DNA from 2 places in the Streptomyces sp. NPDC058246 genome. Region 2 is predicted to be linked to the other one. Evidence: riboswitches for the same ligand, from Rfam matches in the RefSeq annotation. Region 2 holds a riboswitch; the other holds the start of a gene.

Region 1 (3,858 bases), on a different contig from region 2:
ACTGCTCCGCGCGCTCGCGGCACAACTGGACTGATCGACACCGACGCCGGACGGGTCGCGGACCCCGCTCCCGCTTCAGCGCTCCAGTTCGCGCAGCTGCTCCAGGAACCACTGGGCCGGCGGCAAGGCGGTCGCGGCGGCAGCCAGCCGCTTGGTGCGCTCGGCGCGCTCCCCGCCGGACATGGACAGCGCCTCGTGCAGGGCACGCGCCGTACCGATCACGTCGTACGGATTGACCGAAATCGCGTCCTCGCCCAACTCCTCGTACGCCCCCGCCTCCCGCGAGAGCACCAGCACGCACCCCGCGTCGGAGACGACAGGCACCTCCTTGGCGACGAGGTTCATGCCGTCCCGGATGGGGTTGACGAGGGCCACGTCGGCGAGCCGGTACGCGGCGAGCGAGCGGGCGAAGTCGTCCTTGACGTGCAGGACGACCGGGGTCCAGCCGGCCGTCCCGTACCGGGAGTTGATCTCGTCCGCGACGCGCTGCACCTCGGCGGTGTACTCGCGGTACACGGCGAGGTCCTGCCGGGACGGGTAGGCGAAGGCGACGTGCACGACGCGCTCGCGCCACTCGGGGTGGTCGTCCAGCAGCTGCCGGTAGGCCAGCAGCCCGCGCACGATGTTCTTGGACAGCTCGGTCCGGTCGACCCGCACGATCGTCTTGCGGCCCGCCCCGATCTGGTCCCGCAGCGCGGCCATGCGCTCGTCGACGTCCGTCTCGTGCGAGCGGCGCCGCAGGAAGTCCGCGTCCGCGCCGAGCCCGTGCACCCCGACCCGCGTGTCACCGAGGCCGCCGACGAGCTCCAGGCAGCACGCGGTGAACGCGTCCGCCCAGCGACGGGTGAGGAAGCCCAGCCGGTCCGCTCCCAGCATGCCGCGCAGCACCTGCTCGGCGATGTCGTCGGGCAGCATCCGGAAGTAGTCCACCGGCGCCCACGGCGTGTGCGAGAAGTGCCCGATCCGCAGATCGGGGCGCAGCTCGCGGAGCATCCCGGGGACGAGGGTCAGGTGGTAGTCCTGTACGACGACCACGGCGCCCTCGGCCGCCTCGTCGGCCAGCGCCCGGGCGAACGCGCGGTTGTACGTCTCGTACGACGCCCACTGGCGCCGGAACTCCGCGTCGAAGACCGGCTCCAGCGGTGTCTGGTACAGCATGTGGTGGACGAACCACAGCACGGAGTTCGCGATGCCGTTGTAGGCGTCGGCGTGTGTCCCGGCGTCGATGTCCAGCATCCGTACGCCGTCCTCGCCGACCCCGCGCCGCACCGCCTCGCGGTCCCCTTCGCCGAGCGCCGAGCACACCCACAGGGCGCCCGCGTCCGGCCCGATGGCGGAGAGGCCCGAGACCAGCCCGCCGCCACCGCGTTTGGCGTGCAGCGAGCCGTCCTCGCGGACCTCGTAGGTGATCGGGCCGCGGTTGGAGGCGACCAGGATCCGGTGGGCACCGTGCGTTGAAGCCATGCCTCGAAACCTAGCCCTCGGTCGAAACGCTCAAACGTTCCCGTCGGCCGTCTGCGAGCTCGTAGGCGATCCCCCGGCCAAGGGGAGCTGGTCACGCCCACGCGGCTCAGCCGCGTATGTCACAGCCCCGCGCCCCTGACGGGGCGTGTCCTACGCGGCCCTCCGTTTCACGTATTCGGAGATTTCCACCATCGGCGGACGTTCCTCCGTGTCCACGGAGTAGGTGCGCGGCTCGAAGCCCTCCTCGCCCCGCTCGAACTGCGTGAGCGACGGGCGGATGAGGTGCCCGCGGGCCAGCCGGAGCTGGGCGGTGCGGTAGATCGCGGCGGACATGCGGCCAAGGGCCTGGCCGTCCTGGTGGCGGTGCTTGCGCTCGCCCACGTCGACCTGGGCGAGCGCGTCGAGGCCCACCAGGTGCAGGGCGTCGACGAGCATGCCCAGCTCGACCCCGTACCCGACGGGGAAGGGGAGCTGTTCGAGCAGGGAGCGGCGCGCGGCGTACTCGCCGCCGAGCGGCTGGACGAAGCCGGCGAGCTGCGGCCAGTGCATGTTGAGCAGGGGGCGGGCCATCAGTTCGGTGACGCGGCCGCCCTGACCCGCGGCGCCGCCCAGCGGACGGTCGTACATCGCCTTGACGAGGTCCACGCCGGGCTCGGTGAGCAGCGGGCCCACGATCCCGGTGACGAAGTCGGACGAGAACTCCTTGAGGTCCGCGTCGATGAAACAGACGATGTCCCCGCTCGTCACCAGGAGCGACCGCCACAGGACCTCGCCCTTGCCGGGCACGGTCGGGATGCGCGGCAGGATCTCGTCCCGGTGCACGACCCGCGCGCCCGCGGCGGCGGCCACCTCGGAGGTGCGGTCCGTCGAGCCCGAGTCGACGACGACGATCTCGTCGACGAGGGGCACCTGTTGCATCAGATCGTGGCGGATGACCGCGACGATCTCGCCGACGGTCTCCTCCTCGTTGAGCGCGGGCAGTACGACGCTGACCGTCGACCCTGTGGTGCGCTTCGCGGCCATGAGCTGGTGGAGCGGGCGATCGGTCACGGACCAGGAGCGTGTGCTCAGCCAGCGCTCGACTTCCTTCAGCACAGTCTGCGGCTCCTCACTGTCTGATCACCCGGTGTCTCACGGTGTGATCCATCTCGCGGTTCGGACGACTATCTCAACTGTCCTGGCCTTCGGTTACAGTCTTGAACAACGCGGATGACCATCGCATTGCGTAGATCATCGGTGTAGATCATCGGCACTCATAGTGCTCAATAGTTCAACAACCGAATACCGCTCATCCAGAGGGGCAGAGGGATACGGCCCGTTGAAGCCCCGGCAACCCTCCAGCCGGTCTCGTACCGATCGATGTCGATCGCTCCGCGAGGCTCCCGGCTAGGGAAGGTGCCAAATCCGTCTCACGGCGAAGTGCGTCGTGAGGAAGATGAGGAGAAAGGGCCTCGCCTCCATGGCTGCGCAGACTGTTGCAAGCACCACGAACTCCGTCGATCTGGGTCCCGCCGCGGCTCTCTCGTGCCGCGAGTGCGGCCACCGCGTCCCGCTCGGACCGGTCTTCGCCTGCGAGGAGTGTTTCGGCCCGCTGGAGATCGCGTACGACTTCTCGGCCTACGAGACCGAAGAACTCCGCAAGCGCATCGAAGCGGGCCCCGCGAACATCTGGCGCTACGCGCCGCTCCTGCCCGTCCCCGCGGACGTCGCCGAGAAGCCGAACATCAACCCCGGCTGGACCAAGCTCGTCAAGGCCGACAACCTGGCGCGCGAGCTGGGCGTGACCGGCGGGCTGTATGTGAAGGACGACTCCGGCAACCCGACGCACTCCTTCAAGGACCGCGTGGTCGCCCAGGCCATCGAGGCCGCCCGCGCCTTCGACTTCACCACGCTCTCCTGCTCCTCCACCGGCAACCTCGCCGGTGCCGTGGGTGCCGCCGCCGCCCGCGCCGGCTTCCGCTCCTGCGTGTTCATCCCGCACGACCTGGAGCAGGGCAAGGTCGTCATGGCCGCGATCTACGGCGGCGAACTCGTCGGCATCGAGGGCAACTACGACGACGTGAACCGCTTCTGCTCCGAGCTGATCGGCGACCCGGCCGGCGAGGGCTGGGGCTTCGTCAACGTCAACCTGCGGCCGTACTACGCGGAGGGCTCCAAGACCCTCGCGTACGAGATCTGCGAGCAGCTCGGCTGGCGGCTCCCCGACCAGCTGGTCGTCCCGATCGCCTCCGGATCCCAGCTCACGAAGATCGACAAGGGTCTCCAGGAGCTGATCAAGCTCGGGCTCGTCGAGGACAAGCCGTACAAGATCTTCGGCGCCCAGGCCGAGGGCTGCTCGCCGGTGTCCGTCGCCTACAAGGCGGGCCACGACGTCGTACGGCCGCAGAAGCCGAA
Region 2 (3,858 bases):
TGCACGAGGGTGCGTAGTCTAGCCAGTTGATGTTCGTTCGGGGCTTCGGCGGGTTGTCACGGCAGGTTAGGCCTCGGCAAGGGCTTCACCGCCACCCTCGTCCACGTCCTCGCCGAACGCGGACTGCTCGACTACGACACCCCGATCGCCCACTACTGGCCCGAGTTCGGCGCCCACGGCAAGGAACGCGCCACGGTACGCGACGCGTTGACCCACGGGGTCGGCGTCCCGCAGCTGCCCGCCGCCATCACCCCGGCCGAGCTGTGCGACTGGGACGCCATGTGCGCGATCGTCGCGGCGCAGCAGCCGTTGTGGGAGCCCGGCTCCGCGAGCGGCTACCAGTCAGGTATTTCCATGGAACTCCAGCCGAAAGGCGGGGTGCTCGTCGAGGCGGTGCACGTAGGCGCGGAGATGGCTGTGCCGGGACAGGGGCTCGGGCGTGGAGAGGTGGGTGAGCGCGGCCCAGAGGTCCACGTCGGCCGCTGTCAGCTCCTCGCCCAACACATAGGTCCGCGTGGCGAGTTGCAGGTCCAGCAGATCCAGCGTCGCCGAACGGGCCGTCGGCTGTGCGGTCGGCGTGACGTCCCGGTCGAGGCGTTCGCGCAGGGCGTCGATGTCCGCGGCGAGGGCCGGCGGATGCAGCGGCGGGACGCACGCCTCGTCGTGGCCGGTCAGCAGGCCGGCGAGGTCGCGCAGGATGTCAGGGGTGTGATTGCTGACGACGCGGCCGCTCCAGCGGTCGCACAGCGCGGGCGCGGTCAGCGGGCCCTCGTAGTGGTGCCAGGTGGCCTCGTAGGCACTCCGCAGCGAGGTGAACGCGTCGGGTGTCTCGGTGGGGTGCGTCAGGATCGTGGTGGCGAGGGAGTCCTGGAGGCCGAGCAGGCGGAGAGTGATCGCAAGGCGCAGCGAGCGCGGACAGCCGGCGGAGAGATACAACTGATAGCGGTGCGGCGCCGGGTAGAAACCGCCGGCGGCGCCGGCGGCGATGCGGCTGCGGATGCGGGGCGGGCGAGGGGACGCGGACGGCGCGGCGCCCCAGGAGCGAACGGTGCTGCCGGATGTCGCAACCGGGCACGGTGCGGGCGGAGTTGACGCGCAGGTGTCTGTGGCCACCGAGGCCGGGGCGTCTGTGCCGGCCGGGCTGGCACACGTGCCGGAGGTGCCTGGGTTTGCGGCGCGCGAAACTGTCTTGGGCATGACTCTCCAGGGGAACGACGAAGCCCCGGCCGCCTCATGGGCGGCAGCGGCGGAACGGAGTGACTGCGCTTGCGTACCGGCTCGGAGCGGCCGGACTAGTACGCGCTGGAGACCCGCAACAAGTCGATGTGCAGACGTCTCGTCAGGTTGTTCCTGGGCATTCCCACCGGTCCCGCTTCCAGGGCCCGCGAGTTGCGAGACCACGCTTGTCCCGCCGCACCGGCGGGACCCGGTCGTCACCCGGGGCACCCCGTCGCGGTGGAAGGGTTGCCTGTCAGCGGGCCGGGGCCGATCACCGCGTCGCGCAGCGAAGGCTGCGGGACGAGGCGCTGACAATCGTGACCGTCCTCGTCAGTGTCAGTGCACCGTACGAAGCCGTCAAGAAGGCGTGTAGCCGGTCTCACCACGTGGTCATTCGGGCCGGAACACGTTGACATCGGTTTCCCGGCGTGCCTAACTTACGCCGCAGATCGGTCATGAGTGTCAGCGACAAGCCCTGGCTCGCTGGCCGGCAACCCTCGCGACGCGGTGGGGTGCCCCAGGTGACGACCGGACCGGAAGGCTTTCGGTAAGCGCGAGCCGCCCACGGGCGGGGAACAGTGACGGAGACGGCGATGGACGCAGCTTCGAGGACGGCCGCACGACGGCCCCACGGCTGCGTCCTGCTGTGCGCGAACCGCTGCGTCGACCTGCTCCGCGTCAACAGTGCCCTGTGTACCGCTGCGGGCTGTCCCCGCTGTCAAGGCTGACGGCGTTCTGAACCCCTGACGCGCACCGCTGCCGCGGTGTGCCCTCTGCCCGCCCAGCCCCCGGTACCGGCGTCCTCCCGCTCTGCGTCATCCGCGGCCGTCCCCTGCGCGCCGCGGTGCCGCCCACGCCGCGCCCCGGGGTGTCCGACTCCGCTGGAGCCCTCATGAGTGAACCCCCTGGCGTGGCCGTGTCCGTTGCCGAGGCACCGCCCGCCGACTCCCCGGCGAAGCCGCTCACCGCGCAACGCGTGCTGCCGCTGCGCAGGCCGGGCCGCTGGATCAGCACGGCCGTCGTCCTGGTCCTGGTCGCCCAGATCATCCACGGCCTGGCCACGAACCCCTTCTACCAGTGGGACCGCTTCCGCTACTGGTTCCTGCGGCCCACCATTCTCGACGGCCTCGTCATCACCCTCGAAGTGGCCGCGCTCAGCGCGGTGTTGGGGCTGCTCGGCGGGGTCCTGCTCGCCCTCGCCAGGCTCTCCGGGAGCCCGGTGCTGCGCGCGGTGAGCTGGGTGTACACCTGGCTGTTCCGCTCCGTGCCGCTGATCGTCGTGCTGATCTTCCTCTACAACTTCAGTGCCCTGTACAAGACGTTGAGCCTCGGCGTGCCGTTCGGGCCGGCCTTCGTCAGCTTCGACGAGTCGCGGCTCGCCACCGACATGACGGTCGCCGTCATCGGCCTCAGCCTCAACGAGGCGGCCTACGCCTCCGAGGTCGTCCGCGGCGGCATCCTCTCCGTCGACCAGGGCCAGCACGAGGCGGCCGCCGCGCTCGGCCTGCCGAAGACGTACCAGTTCACCCGGATCGTCTTTCCCCAGGCGCTCAGGTCCATCACGCCGAACTACGTCAACCAGCTGATCGGCCTGATCAAGGGCACCTCCCTGGTGTTCTACGTGTCGCTGCTCGACCTGTTCGGCTCGGTGCAGACGATGGGCAGCACCTATCCCGGCGACATCGTGCCGCTGCTGCTGGTCGCCACCGTCTGGTACCTGATCCTCACGAGCGCCGTGTCCGTCGTCCAGTTCTACGTCGAGCGGTACTTCGCCCGGGGCGCGACGCGCACCCTGCCGCCGACGCCGCTGCAGAAGCTGCGGGCCGGCCTGAGTGATCTGCGGGCCCGGCTGCGCAAGGAGGCCGCCGTATGACTCCCGCCCAGACCCTCGACGCGCGTCCCGCCGCCCTCGAGGTCCACGACGTGCACAAGTGGTACGGCGCACACCGGGTGCTCGACGGCGTCGACCTGACGGTGCGGCCCGGCGAGGTCACCGTCATCCTCGGCCCGTCCGGCTCCGGCAAGTCGACGCTGCTGCGGGTGATCAACCACCTGGAGAAGCCCGAAGTCGGGTACGTCAGCGTCAACGGCGAGCTGATAGGCGTACGACGGCACGGCAAGCGCAGCGAGATGGGGGTCCCCCCGGCCGAAGGCTGGGGGAGGCTCAAGGAACTCAGCGAGCGAGCCATTCTGACCCAGCGCAGCCGGATCGGCTTCGTCTTCCAGAACTTCAACCTCTTCCCGCACCTGACCGTCCTCGACAACGTGGCCGCCGCGCCCGTCGCCACCGGGAAGCTCGCCAAGTCCGAGGCCCAGCAGCTGGCCCGTGAACTGCTCGGCCGGGTGGGCCTGGGCGAGAAGACCGGCGCCTACCCGCGACAGCTGTCCGGCGGCCAGCAGCATCGCGTGGCCATCGCCCGCGCCCTCGCCCTGCGCCCGGGGATCATCCTGTTCGACGAGCCCACCTCGGCTCTCGACCCCGAACTCGTCGGGGAGGTGCTGGCCGTCATCAAGGACCTGGCGACCAGTGGAACCACCCTCGTCATCGTCACCCACGAGATCGGCTTCGCCCGCGAGGTCGCCGACCGGGTCGTCTTCATCGACGGTGGCCGCGTCGTCGAACAGGGCCCGCCCGACGAG

What was found. Region 2 has a riboswitch for S-adenosylmethionine ahead of ACFVXA_RS35990 (putative leader peptide). Riboswitches for the same ligand answer to the same signal wherever they lie in the genome.
Region 1: another riboswitch for S-adenosylmethionine. It lies ahead of thrC (threonine synthase); the one in region 2 lies ahead of ACFVXA_RS35990 (putative leader peptide).

Annotation. Positions count from the first base shown of each region.
Region 1 covers NZ_JBHVWZ010000008.1:157,641-161,498, reverse strand. The annotation lists gene otsB (trehalose-phosphatase) at 1-34, shown strand, start outside; gene ACFVXA_RS14700 (trehalose-6-phosphate synthase) at 76-1,464, opposite strand; gene ACFVXA_RS14695 (glucosyl-3-phosphoglycerate synthase) at 1,615-2,559, opposite strand; SAM riboswitch class I at 2,750-2,906, shown strand; gene thrC (threonine synthase) at 2,924-3,858, shown strand, end outside.
Region 2 covers NZ_JBHVWZ010000039.1:52,344-56,201, forward strand. The annotation lists partial or broken gene ACFVXA_RS35980 (serine hydrolase domain-containing protein) at 91-333, shown strand; gene ACFVXA_RS35985 (glutathione S-transferase C-terminal domain-containing protein) at 343-1,113, opposite strand; gene ACFVXA_RS35990 (putative leader peptide) at 1,293-1,358, opposite strand; SAM riboswitch class IV at 1,395-1,541, opposite strand; SAM riboswitch class IV at 1,670-1,778, shown strand; gene ACFVXA_RS35995 (amino acid ABC transporter permease) at 2,111-3,091, shown strand; gene ACFVXA_RS36000 (amino acid ABC transporter ATP-binding protein) at 3,088-3,858, shown strand, end outside.